DNA from 4 places in the Streptomyces sp. NPDC002845 genome. Region 1 is predicted to be linked to each of the others. Evidence: riboswitches for the same ligand, from Rfam matches in the RefSeq annotation. Region 1 holds a riboswitch; each other region holds the start of a gene.
What was found. A riboswitch is a leader RNA that binds a small molecule or an ion and turns the genes downstream of it on or off. The one in region 1 is predicted to bind cobalamin.
Positions count from the first base shown of each region.

Region 2: another riboswitch for cobalamin. It lies ahead of ACWD3C_RS38210 (ABC transporter substrate-binding protein); the one in region 1 lies ahead of ACWD3C_RS07700 (cobalamin biosynthesis protein).
Region 3: another riboswitch for cobalamin. It lies ahead of ACWD3C_RS36090 (ribonucleoside-diphosphate reductase subunit alpha); the one in region 1 lies ahead of ACWD3C_RS07700 (cobalamin biosynthesis protein).
Region 4: another riboswitch for cobalamin. It lies ahead of ACWD3C_RS10025 (CbtB domain-containing protein); the one in region 1 lies ahead of ACWD3C_RS07700 (cobalamin biosynthesis protein).

Region 1 covers NZ_JBSFUU010000008.1:30,113-33,311, forward strand. The annotation lists gene ACWD3C_RS07685 (helix-turn-helix domain-containing protein) at 1-244, shown strand, start outside; gene ACWD3C_RS07690 (hypothetical protein) at 365-793, shown strand; gene ACWD3C_RS07695 (DUF397 domain-containing protein) at 1,065-1,271, opposite strand; cobalamin riboswitch at 1,587-1,725, shown strand; gene ACWD3C_RS07700 (cobalamin biosynthesis protein) at 1,884-2,879, shown strand; gene ACWD3C_RS07705 (cobyric acid synthase) at 2,876-3,199, shown strand, end outside.
Region 2 covers NZ_JBSFUU010000078.1:36,886-40,084, reverse strand. The annotation lists gene ACWD3C_RS38215 (FecCD family ABC transporter permease) at 1-344, opposite strand, end outside; gene ACWD3C_RS38210 (ABC transporter substrate-binding protein) at 341-1,360, opposite strand; cobalamin riboswitch at 1,430-1,613, opposite strand; gene ACWD3C_RS38205 (CoA-binding protein) at 1,693-2,100, shown strand; gene ACWD3C_RS38200 (universal stress protein) at 2,387-3,199, opposite strand, start outside.
Region 3 covers NZ_JBSFUU010000070.1:16,048-19,246, forward strand. The annotation lists gene ACWD3C_RS36090 (ribonucleoside-diphosphate reductase subunit alpha) at 1-1,895, opposite strand, end outside; cobalamin riboswitch at 2,020-2,159, opposite strand; gene ACWD3C_RS36095 (GNAT family N-acetyltransferase) at 2,222-2,725, opposite strand; gene mctP (monocarboxylate uptake permease MctP) at 3,154-3,199, opposite strand, start outside.
Region 4 covers NZ_JBSFUU010000011.1:12,331-15,529, forward strand. The annotation lists partial or broken gene ACWD3C_RS10015 (UvrD-helicase domain-containing protein) at 1-176, opposite strand, end outside; gene ACWD3C_RS10020 (histidine phosphatase family protein) at 656-1,249, opposite strand; cobalamin riboswitch at 1,413-1,553, shown strand; gene ACWD3C_RS10025 (CbtB domain-containing protein) at 1,589-1,813, shown strand; gene ACWD3C_RS10030 (CbtA family protein) at 1,839-2,606, shown strand; gene ACWD3C_RS10035 (acyl-CoA dehydrogenase family protein) at 2,742-3,199, shown strand, end outside.

The sequences.
Region 1 (3,199 bases):
GCTGCTGCCCTTCTCCGCCGGGGCGCACTACGCCACCGCTACGTCGTTCATCCTGCTCGGGTTCAAGGACGAGGACGACCTGCTGTACATGGAGGGCCCCACAGGGGGCCTGTCGAACCGTGACGACCTGGGCCTCACTGCGCGCTACCAGGAGTGCTTCGAGGACATCAGCGCCATCGCGTACCGCGACGAGCAGTTGATCGAGACGCTCGACGCGATCAGGGAGAGTCTGGACAACAGCTGACCCCGGGACGAGTGGCCCGGGCGGAGAACGGGGGGAGGCCTCATGGCGGTCTTCGGATTACGAGCGTGGTGGCGGGAAATACGCACGGCCCCCACCGTTCCGACGGGCGAACCACCGGCAGTGCCTCCCGAGACGACGGACCAGGACGAGCCCGCCGCGCTCAACGACCACGCCCTCAAGGCGCACGCCATACAGCGGCCCGAGTGGGCGGAGGCCCTCATCGAGGTCGAGAGCGCCCGGGTGGCCGGGGAGATACGCCTGCTGTCGGTCCGGCTGCTGCTGGGCACGACATGCGGCAGCGTCCTGCTGTTCGGCGTCTCCGTGGCCGCCCGGGTCGCCCCCGGCGTTCCCTTCGGGGCCGCGACCCCGCTCACCACGGCGGTGATCGGTGCGGTCGGCGCGGCCCTCGTCACCGCGATCGGCACGGTGCTGGGCAGGGCGCTGCGCCACCGCTCCGGAGGTACGCAGACCACCACCGTCAGTGGTGCTGTGACCTCCGGGGCTGAACCCCCGACAGAGCCCGGTTCAGAACCCGGAGCCGCTCGGTGACGGGGGTGAGCCCCCACCACACGCCGGCGCCGACGGCGATCAGCACGGTCACCACCAGCCAGACGAGACCGCGCGCCGCCCCTCCCGGCACCAGGAGCGCCGCCAGGGCACCCGCCCCGACGGAGAGCACTCCCACCACCGAACAGAAGAGCGCCAGCGGAGCGGCTGCCGCAACCCACGTCCCTCGCGCGCCGGTTTTCCCCGTGTGCGCCGAAGCTGTTTCCCTGGCCCGATCTCCCATGTGCCTACCTCCCGCCCCCCGGGCGGATCGTCACGAGCCGCCCGCTCCCGGGTTCACAAGCTCCGCCAGAAAACCACACCACGACGCCTGGCGGAAGACGAGCACCGTGTCCTTGCTCCGGTTCGAGTCACGTATCAGCACGAGCCCCTCCTCAGCGGCCACTTCCACACATTCGCCCTGGTCACCGGAGTGACTGCTCCTGACCCACACTCGCCCCGAAGACTCCCTGCCGACCACACCGAACTCCTTCGTCCCACAAGTCAGCGCACCGGCCCGGCGTCCTCACCGTGACGTCCCCAAGCGCCGCGTCCAGCCACCGCCCGGGCGTACCCGAGGCTGCGGAGGCTCGGCCACACCAGGTTCGTCTCCCCGCCACGAATCACCCAATGCCGCTCGCCGGCGCTTTCAGTGTTCGTACTGCCGTTCCCTCCAGTCTTCCCAGCTTCCGGGCCGGGAAAGAGCACAGAAACCGCCGATTCGGCCGGCTGACGACATTTCAGCGGTGTGGGCCTCAGCACAGCACAGCGCCGCAGGTCAACGGCAAGTTGACGGGTCTTCCAACCCCGTGGTGGACTGCCGGGGCCAGTACGGCGGCAGGAGAGGAAGCCGGTGTGAATCCGGCGCGGTCCCGCCACTGTCACCGGGGTGCCGAGCCCCGGGAGCCAGGAACTCTCGCCGCCGGTCTCGTCGAACCAGGGCGCGGACACCCTGAGTGAGGACATAACGCCATGAGCGGCTGCCCGTTGAGGCTCCCGAACAGTACGAGGCTCCGTAGCGGTACGAGGCTCCGTACACCCGGTACGCGACGCGGTACGCGCGACCTTCCCGCCGTAGCGATCGGCTGAAGTCATGCGTGCCGATCGCGTTTTCGCGTACGGCGCCGCCGCCGGACTTCTCGGTGACCTTCTCCTGGGCGACCCCCGCCGCGGGCATCCGGTCGCCGCGTTCGGGCGGGCCGCGGGCGCCGTGGAGCGGGTGCTGTGGCGGGACCACCGCGGGTGGGGCGCGCTGCACACCGCCGTGTGCGCCGGTGGGGTCGTGGCGCTCGGGGCCGTCGCCGCTGCCGTCGTACGTCCGTCCCGTACCGCTTCCGTCGCGCTGACCGCCGCCGCCACCTGGGCGGTTGTCGGGGGGACTTCGCTCGGGCGAGAGGCTCGGGCCATTGGGCAGGCACTGGAAGCCGGAGACGTCGAAGGCGCCCGGGCGCGGCTGCCGCACCTGTGCGGGCGGGACCCGCAGGCGCTCGACGCCGACGGGATCGCCCGGGCCGTCGTGGAGTCCGTCGCCGAGAACACGTCGGACGCGGTGGTGGGGGCCCTGGTGTGGGGGGCCGTGGGCGGAGTGCCCGGGCTTCTCGGGTTCCGGGCCGTCAACACCCTGGACGCCATGGTCGGGCACAAGTCGGCCCGCTACAGGCGGTACGGGTGGGCCTCCGCCCGGCTCGACGACGTGGCCGGGTGGCCGGGGGCCCGGCTGACCGCCGCGCTCGCCGCCGTGGCCGGAAGCCAGCCACGCGGGGCCGTACGTGCCTGGCGTGCCGACGCCGCCGCGCACCCGAGCCCCAACGCCGGGCCCGTGGAGGCCTCGTACGCCGGGGCGCTCGGCGTGCGGCTGGGCGGGACGCTCTCGTACGGGGGGCGTGTCGAGCACCGGCCGGTACTCAACGGCGAGGGGCGCGCCGTGGCCGTGGGGGACATCGAGCGGACCGTACGGCTCTCACGGCGCGTGGGGTGGCTCGCGCTCGGCGTGTGCGCCGGGGCGCGACCGCTCAACCGCACCGCCGCGCGACTGCTCAGGACGCCACTGCTCAGGACGCGACTGCTCAGGAGAGGACGGACGTCATGAGCGGCGGACTGCTCGTCGCAGGCACCACCTCCGACGCCGGGAAGAGCGTCGTCACCGCCGGGATCTGCCGGTGGCTGGTGCGGCAGGGGGTCAAGGTCGCGCCCTTCAAGGCGCAGAACATGTCCCTCAATTCGTTCGTGACACGCGAGGGCGCCGAGATCGGTCGGGCGCAGGCCATGCAGGCCCAGGCGTGCCGTGTCGAACCGACCGCGCTGATGAACCCCGTGCTGCTCAAGCCGGGAAGCGACCGGACCAGTCAGGTCGTACTCATGGGCAAGCCGGTGGGGGAACTCAGTGCGCGCGGCTACCACGGCGGGCGC
Region 2 (3,199 bases), on a different contig from region 1:
CCCAGCACGACCACGGCGACCGCGCCCGTCGAGGCCCCGGACGAGACCCCGAGCACGAACGGATCGGCGAGCGGATTGCGCAGCAGCGACTGCATGACGGCACCGCACACGGCGAGCCCGGCACCGCACACGGCCGCCAGCAGCGTGCGCGGCAGCCTCAGCTGCCACACGATCCCGTCCCGCACGGGGCTCAAGTCCGTGCTCCCCCAGCCGAGATGGGCCGCGACCACGGACCACACGTCGCCGACGCGGATGTCGGCCGGTCCGATGGTGATCGCGACGGCGAGCGAGCCGCACAGCAGGGCCACTCCGGTCGCGCCGAGCAGAAGCCCCCGGACAGTCACCCGGCGAGCCCGAACGCGCGCAGCCCGGCGGCGACCCGCTCCACGCCCTCCACGGTGCGGATGGTCGGGTTCATGGCCTGTCCGCTGAGCAGCACGTACCGCTTGTTCTTCACGGCGGTCATGTTCTTGGTGACCGGGTCGGACTCCAGGAACGCGATCTTCTTCTCGGCGGACTCGGCGGTCTGCGACTTGCGGACCAGGTCGCCGATGACGAGGACGTCCGGGTCGCGGTCGGCGACGGTCTCCCAGTTGATCTGGGGCCACTCCTCGTGCGTGTCGTCGAAGACGTTCTGGGCGCCGAGGGTCCGGGTGATGGTGCCGGGGGCTCCGCAACAGCCCGCCATGTAGGGGGACTCGGAGTTGGCGAACCAGTACAGGAGGGTGGCGTCGGAGGCGTCGATCCCCGAAGTGGCCGTCGCTGTCCTCTTCTTGAGCGAGGCGACGAGCTTCTCGCCCCGCTCCTCCACCCCGAACACCTCGGCGAGGTCGCGGACTTCGCCGTACACGGTGTCCATGGTCAGCGGCTTCGCCCGCGAGCCGTCCCCGTCGCCGGAGTTGTCCTTGCCCTCGCAGTCGGACGGCGAGACATAGGTGGGCACGCCGAGCTTCTCGAACTGCTCGCGGGTGGCCACGCCGCCCTTGCCGAGGGTGGAGACGAAGGACGCGGCGACGAAGTCCGGCTCGGCGTCCAGGACCCGTTCGAAGGAGGGGGCGTTGTCGGCGATGCGCTCCACCTTGGCGTTCGCCTTCTCCAGGCCCTTCAGCACGGGGTCGGTCCAGGTGGCGGTGCCCGCCATCCGGTCGGCGAGGCCGAGGGAGAGCATGATCTCGGTGGTGCCCTGGTTGAGGGAGACGGCCCGCTTCGGCGGGGAGTCGACGCGTACGGTGCGGCCGCAGTTGTCGAGGGTGACCGCGGCCTCGGCGGTCGTCGTGGAACCGCTCGTTCCGCAGCCGGTGAGGAGCAGCGCTCCGCAGGCGAGCAGGGCGGCGGGACGGGCAAGGCGCGCGAACGGCACGGGAGTCGGTCCTCGTCGTCGAGGGCTCGTACGCGGAGCCCGGTCGTACGGTGCTCCCCCGCCGTCGTCCGACCGCGGGGGCCGCCAGCAGGTCTTCGGACTCGGGATCACCCGGACGTGGCGCCTTCCCGGACCGTCCTGGTCCAGTGGCCGATGCCCCGCCCGTCCCCCTCACCGCTGCGCGTCAGTTCCGGATTCGCACCGGATTCCCTGACCCACGCACGTGGGTTCGACTGGCCTCGGCAAGCTATCACGCCGGGATGCGGGAATCGCCGGGCGCCCTGCGCTGTTGCCGACCGGTGAACCCCTACTTCGGACACGGGAGACAGGACATGTACGGCGATCCGGCCACGATCCGCAGAATCCTGACGGAACTCGGCGACACCTGGGCCGTCGTCGGCCTGTCCATGAACGAGCGCCGCGCGGCGTACGGCGTCGCGGACGTCCTGCAGCGCTACGGCAAGCGCATCGTCCCGGTGCACCCCAAGGCGGAGACGGTCCATGGCGAGCAGGGCTACGCGTCCCTGTCCGACATCCCCTTCCCGGTCGACGTGGTCGACGTCTTCGTCAACAGCGCACTCGCCGGGCCGGTCGCCGACGAGGCCGCGGCCATCGGCGCCAAGGCGGTCTGGTTCCAGCTGGGTGTGATCGACGAGGAGGCGTACCAGCACACCCGCGCGGCCGGCCTGGACATGGTGATGGACCGCTGCCCGGCCATCGAGATCCCCCGCCTGGGCTGAGAGCCTGTGTCACATCCCCGGTCGGATCAGCGCACGTCGTCATGGGGTCCCCCCCCCCCGCTAGAGCGCAGCCGAGAGTGGGGGAGCGTGCGATCGCAAGGCGCCGGAAGGTCCTCGATGGGGGTGCCCCCGCGCGAGCCGAGCGAAGCCGGTTCGAGCGTGGGGGAGGAGCCACGTGGGCGTTTCGGCAACGCGGCTGGGGGTCCCCCCACGCCCTTAAGGCAGTGGGGGAGTGCGTGCCAGGCGGCGGGCGCCCGGCCGGGGACATGACACAGGCTCTGAGCTCTCACTCGTGGGGTACGACGGCGACGGGCGCCGTGGCGTGGTGCAGTACCGCGTGGGTGACCGGGCCGATGTGGGGGCCGACGGGCGCGTGGCGGATGCGGCGGCCGACGACGAGCAGAGAGGCCTCGCGGGAGGCGTCCACCAGGTGGTCGGCTGCCCTGCCGAGCCGTGACTCCTCGGCGACCTCGACGACCGGGAACTTCTGCCGCCAGGGGCGCAGGACCTCGGTCAGAGCGGCGGCGTCCCGCTGCCCCAGTTCGGCGCTCGGTTCGACGGGCATGGGAGGGCCGTACGCGAAGTGGGGTGGCAGGTTCCAGCCGTGGACGACCCGGAGGAGGGTCTCGCGCCGGACGGCCGCCTCGAACGCGAACCCGATGAGCGTGTCGTCGGGGTCGGACGTGTCGATGCCGAGGGCGACGGGGCGGAACGGTGCCGCGGCGGACGGGATTCCGGACGGGTCCTTCCCATGCTCGTCGACCGCCTGCTCCCCGGCCCGGACGAGGACGACGGGCCGCTCGGCGTGCGCGACGACGGCCTGGCCGACCGAGCCGAGCAGGAACCCGGCGATCCCGCTGAGCCCACAGGACCCCAGGGCGAGCAGTTCGGACTCCCGCGCGACCCCGGTCAGCACCTCGCTCGCCCGGCCGAAGAGCCGCTCCGCGCTCACGTCGAGGCCGGGGTGCCGGGCCCGGAGGCCGTCGGCCGTGTCCTGGGGGAACCGGTCGCCCCAGTCCTGCCGGGTCTCGGCTTCCAGGAACGGCTCGTGCCCCATGACCTCGGGCACCACTTCCAATACGTTGACGAGGCGCAACGG
Region 3 (3,199 bases), on a different contig from region 1:
ACCTGGGGCTCGATGCACTCGTACACGCCGGCGATCGACGCGATCGTGGCGGTGGGCGCGATGGCGAGGAGCAGCGAGTTGCGCAGCCCCGTCTCGGCGATGCGTTCCCGCAGGGCCGCCCAGCGCTCCGGCCAGGTGAACTCGACTCCGTAGTGGTCGGGGTGGAGGACGCCCCGGGCCGTACGGGTCTTCTGCCAGGCGGGGAGGGGCCCGTTGCGCTCGGCGAGGTCGGCGGAGGCCTCGTACGCGGCGAGCATGACGCGTTCGGCGATGCGGGTGGAAAGGCGCTTGGCCTCCGGTGAGTCGAAGGGCAGGCGCAGCTTGAAGAACACGTCCTGCAGGCCCATCGCGCCCAGGCCGACGGGCCGCCACTTCGCGTTCGACCGGCCCGCCTGCTCGGTGGGGTAGAAGTTGATGTCGACGACGCGGTCGAGGAAGGTGACGGCGGTGCGGACGGTGGCGTCGAGCCGCTCCCAGTCGAGGTCGCCGGTCGACGTATCGACAAAGGCACCCAGATTCACCGAACCGAGGTTGCAGACCGCCGTCTCCCCGTCGTCCGTGACCTCCAGGATCTCCGTGCAGAGGTTGGAGGAGTGGATGACGTGGTCCGGCTCGGCCGTCTGGTTGGCGGTGCGGTTGGCGGCGTCCTTGAAGGTCATCCAGCCGTTGCCGGTCTGCGCGAGGGTGCGCATCATGCGGCCGTAGAGATCGCGGGCCGGGATGGTCCTGCGGGCGAGCCCCTCGGCCTCCGCCCTGCGGTAGGCGGCCTCGAACTCCGTGCCCCACAGGTCGGCCAGTTCGGGCACGTCGGCCGGCGAGAACAGCGACCACGGCTCGTCGGCGTTCACACGGCGCATGAACTCGTCCGGGACCCAGTGCGCGAGGTTCAGGTTGTGCGTACGGCGGGCGTCCTCGCCGGTGTTGTCGCGCAGCTCCAGGAACTCCTCGATGTCCGAGTGCCAGGTCTCCAGGTAGACGGCGGCCGCGCCCTTGCGCCGGCCGCCCTGGTTCACGGCGGCGACCGAGGCGTCGAGGGTCTTCAGGAACGGGACGATGCCGTTGGAGTGCCCGTTCGTGCCGCGGATCAGTGAACCGCGGGAGCGGACGCGGGAGTACGCGATGCCGATGCCGCCGGCGTGCTTCGAGAGGCGGGCCACCTGGTGGTAGCGGTCGTAGATCGAGTCCAGCTCGTCCTTCGGGGAGTCGAGGAGGTAGCAGGACGACATCTGGGGGTGCCGGGTGCCGGAGTTGAAGAGCGTGGGGGAGGAGGGAAGGTAGTCGAGGCGGCTCATCAGCCCGTACAGGGCGGCCACTTCGTCGACGGACCGGGTCGTGTCGTCCTCGGCGAGACCGGCGGCCACCCGGAGCATGAAGTGCTGGGGCGTCTCGATGACCTTGCGGGTGATGGGGTGCCGGAGCAGATAGCGGGAGTGGAGCGTCCGCAGACCGAAGTAGCCGAAGCGGTCGTCGGCGTCCGGGTCGGCGAGCGCGTCGAGCCGCTCGGCGTGGACGCGTACGAACTCGGCCGTACGGTCCGCGATGAGCCCCTCCCGGTGCCCGACCGCGACCGACCCGGTGAAGGACGTGACGCCCTGCGAGGCGGCCTCGGCGGCGATGCCGATGGTCAGCAGCCGGGCGGCCAGCCGGGAGTAGGCCGGGTCCTCGGAGATGAGGCCGGCCGCCGCCTCCGTGGCCAGCTCGCGCAGCTCCGTCTCGTCGGCCCGGGCGGACCGGCCGCGCAGCGCGGCGGCGGCGACCCGGCCGGGGTCGGCGTCGGGGAGGTCGGCGGTCAGCTCGGTCAGGGTCCGCAGCAGGGTTGCTCCGGGACCGTCGTCCGCGGTGGATGTCGCGGACTGAGCCGCTGCTGAAGCCGGTTCGGCTGGCGCGATGGTCACGTGGGGCTCTCCCTCGCTCGGCACGGGGGCCTCGCACAGGGCAGGGGGCAGCACACGAGCGCACGTGGCGTCGCGTCCACCGGCCCATTCCACGAGACCCGGACGTCAGGGCACCCGGACCGGACGGCCGGGCGCACTGTCGGCAGGTCCTCGGACTGACGTTCGTGCGGGCCTGTCCCGGGGACAGACATGCACAAGTACACCGTTGCGGGACAGTTCCGGATTCGCACCGGATTCCCCTGCGGCGACAGCGAGCATGAGCATACATCTTGTGCCGGGCCGCGAGGTCACCCCCACATGTTGTGCCGTATCGGTTCCAGAGGGTGTCAGAGCGTCAGCTCGTAGGTGAGCAGGCTGATGTCGAGCTCGGGAATCGGGTTCCAGTCGCGCTCGGGGGTGCGGGTGAAGCCGAGGCGCTCGTAGATGCGGTGGGCGGTGCGCATCGCGGCCTGGGTGGACAGGACGACGCGGACGCAGCCGGGCGTGGCGCGGGCGCGGTCGAGGCAGCCGCGTACGAGGGCTTCGCCCGTGCCCCGGCCACGGGACGCGGGGGTGACCGCGAGCATGCGGATCTCGGCCTCACCGGGCCGCGCTATGTCGGCCATGGGACCGCCGGACGGGACGAACGTCACACCGCCGAGCACCCGGTCCCGCTCCACGGCCACAAGGACCTCGGCCGCGGCCGCTCGCTTGGCCACGTCCTTCAGCTCGCCGAGGTACCCGTCGCTCTCACCGAAGTCGAGCAGGCCGTCGCCGAGATAGGCCTGCGCGGTGATCTCCCCGAGAGCGTCGTACTCGTCGGGCCTGGCCTGCCGGATCGTGATGTCCATGGATGGCAGTCTGCCGGAGGCGGGGGGCGGGCAGGGCAGTTTGGGTGGGTGGGGGTTGCTGTAGATCGGCCTGAACGGCCTCGTCCTCAAACGCTGGACAGGCTGATGGTGCCTGGTCTGGGCTGCAAAGGCTCAGCGCGGAGCTGGAGGAGCTTGGCGCGGGCCCATGGGGCTGGAGCAGGTCGGCGAGGTTGGCGCGGGCTCATCGGCGCCACTCCGGCTGAGGCCGCGCCCCGCAAGGGGCGCGGGGCTGTATCGATATGCGGCTCCGCCGCGTGGGCGCGACCAGCCCCACACAACCCGCAGACCCCCGACAACCCCACCACCCACCCCCTACCGGTGGGGTCGAAGGGGCGGAGCCCCTGGGGGATGGGACGGGTAGGGGCGGCGGGGGCGAAATCAAACCCCGCGCCGCCCCCCGGGCACCCCTAGTGACCCGCCCCCGCCGTGGCCGACGGCAGCTCCGCCCGCACT
Region 4 (3,199 bases), on a different contig from region 1:
CGAGTCAGGGTGAGGTGGGTGGCTTCGAAGCCTGTCATGATGTCCCGGGCTCCGCGCCAGCCGTAGATCGCCTGTGCGGAGTCGCCGACCATGACCAGCTGGGTGTGGGCACGTTGAGCGGCGAAGACCTGTTCCAGGACGGGGTTGGTGTCCTGTGCTTCGTCGAGGAAGAGGAAGCTCGGGTGTTCCAGGGGCCCGTTCGGTGGTGCGGGATCGTACGGCAGTTTGGTGCGGAGAGTCCCCGGGGCAGTGGAGATCGGGACCGGCCCCGGTTGGCCGCCGCCTTCCCGCGCGTGGGCAGCCGGGGTGCGTTCGCTCGGCGGACCGGTCCGGGTTGCCCCGGCGAGGCCGCCACGTGCACCGAGCGACCGTCAGCCGGATGGTTCGGCGGCCCGCCCGGCGGTTGAGGTCGGCGTCATCGGTCAGGTTGAGGCGGGAGGGGGCCGTTCAGTGGGACCAGGGCTGCCTGGTCGCCCGACGGGGCAGGTCCGTCGGGCGAAGAGCGCGGTCGGCGCGTCGGTCGAGGTCGGCAACCAGGGCCGTCCGGTCGGCCGAGGCCGAGTGGGCGTGGGTCTCGCCCGCCCGGCTGACCGCGCCTCACCACGCAGACCCGCGCGCCGGACGGAGGAGCTTGCCCTCGTCGAGGGCGGCCGGCTCACGCGGGGTCAGTGGAGGCGCCCGTCTCCCCGAGCGGCCGTCCTGCCCGTACGTTCCAGCGGGCGGCCCGGCCGCTGAGTTCCGTGGCGGTCAGCGGGGGTACGTCGACGCGCCAGAAGGCGGACTCCGGCGCGCCCAGCACGCGTACCAGCACGGCCCGTACGACCTCGGGCTCGACCACGGCGACGGTGCGGCCGCCGACCTGGGCGGCCGTGTCGAGCCAGCGTGCGACCCGGTCGCACAGCGCGCGGACCGACTCGCCGCCGTGCGGGGCGGAGTCGGGTTCGGACAGCCACCGGACCATCGCCTCCGGCTCCCTGCCGCTGACCTCCGCCAGGTCCGCGCCGCGCCAGCGGCCGACGTCCAGACCGGCGAGTGAGGGCACCGAAACGGCGTCGAGCCCGAGCGCGTCGGCCGTCTCGCGGCAGCGCACGCTGGGGGAGACCCACGCCCGGTCGGCGGCCGGGACCGTGCCCGCGGCCGCGTGGGCCGACCGAAGGCCGGCGGCGTCCAGCGGGCACCCGTCGTCGAAACGGGCCTCGCGGAGGGCCTTGTTCAGTGCGGGTGAGATCAACATCACTCGGCTCGTCATCCGCCCACTCTCGTACTCGACTCGTCCTCGGCTCGTACTCAACACCCTTGCCCTGTCCGGGACATGACCATAAGGCGACCTGGAAACGGCCGCGTGACCAGGTCACCGGCGCACGGTGCGCCGCCCATGCGCCCTTGGCCGGAACCCCGCTTCGCGGTACGTTCGCGTCGATATCGATGACGGTCGACGGAAGCCGGTGGGAATCCGGCACGGTCGCGCCACTGTAAGCCCAGCCCGTACCGCGCCCGCCAGGGGCGACAGGGGCTGAGCAAGTCAGACCCGTGGCCGTCGTCCTGTGCACCACCGAGACGGGACGCGAGTTCCCCAGGAGGTCCTGCCATGGCGCAGTCCGCCGTCGCATCGTCGGCCGCAACCCCCACCGCCGTACCGGCAAAGCTGCCGGTCGGCGCGATCGTCCCCTGGGCGGTCTTCTTCGGCATCCTGATGCTGGTCCTGCTCTACTTCGTCGGCGCCGAACAGGGCGCCACCTCGCTGCTGTCCGGGGAGGGCGTCCACGAGTGGGTGCACGACGCCCGCCACCTGCTCGGCTTCCCCTGCCACTGACGGCGACGAGGAACCGTAACCGCGCATGAACTCCACAACGGTCAGAAACCTCCTGGTCCGCGGCATGCTCGCGGGCCTCGCCGCAGGCCTTCTCGCCCTGGTCGTCGCCTACTTCCTGGGCGAGCCGCGGGTCGACGAGGCCATCGCCTTCGAGGAGGCCCACGCCCATGAGCACGGCGGCGAGGAACCCTTCAGCCGCACCCTGCAGTCCACCACCGGTCTGAGCACCGGCGTCCTGGTCTACGGCGTCGCGTTCGGCGGCATCGCCGCTCTCGCGTACTGCTTCGCGCTCGGCCGGATCGGCCTCTTCGGGCCGCGCGCGAGCGCGCTGCTCCTGGCGGTGGCGGGGCTGGTCGCGGTCTATGTCGTCCCCTTCCTCAAGTACCCGCCCAACCCGCCCGCCGTCGGCAGCCCCGACGCCCTCGACCAGCGCACCGTGCTGTACTTCCTGATGATCGTGCTCGGCGTGCTCCTGGCCGTCGGCACCGTGATCCTGGGCAAGCGCCTCGCGCCCCGCCTGGGCAACTGGAACGCCACCGTCGCCGCGGGCGCCTTCTTCGTCCTCGCCGTAGGCCTGGCGTATGCCTTCCTGCCGTCCTACGACGAGGCCCCCGAGGGCTTCCCCGCCACGCTGCTCTGGCAGTACAGGCTGTCCGCCCTCGCGATCCAGGTGACCCTCTGGACCGCGTACGGCCTGGTCTTCGGGCACCTGGCGGAACGGCTCCTGGCTCCGCGCCCGGCAGCCGCCCGGGAGAAGGGAAGCGCCGCACAGGCAACTCCCGCCACTCGCTGAGCGATCGACCACATGGCTAAGGCTCCCCGGACTTCCGGGGAGCCTTAGCCATGTGTCCCGCACGTGTTCCCAATTTCTGGAACACGTTCTACGGTGTGCGCCGTCAGGTCCGGCCGTGGGGAGCCAGGAGGCGCCGTGCATCTCGAATACACGCCCGAGCAGCAGCGGCTGCGCACCGAACTGCGCGCCTACTTCGCCGAGTTGGTCCCGGCGGGCGCCCACACGCGGCACGCCGGACCGGCCGCGCAGAAGCGGTTCTACCGCGACACGATCCGCCGCCTCGGCACGGACGGCTGGCTGGGCGTGGGCTGGCCGAAGGAGTACGGCGGGCGCGGACTGACCGCCATGGAACAGTTCATCTTCTTCGACGAGGCCGCCCAGGCCGGCGTCCCGCTGCCGCTGATGGCGCTCAACACGGTCGGCCCGACGATCATGCGGTACGGCACCGAGGAGCAGAAGGCGTCGTTCCTGCCGAAGATCCTCTCCGGCGAGATCGACTTCGCGATCGGCTACAGCGAGCCCGACGCGGGCACGGACCTGGCCTCGCTGAAGACGCGGGCGGTCAGGGAGGGCGACGAGTACGTCATCAACGG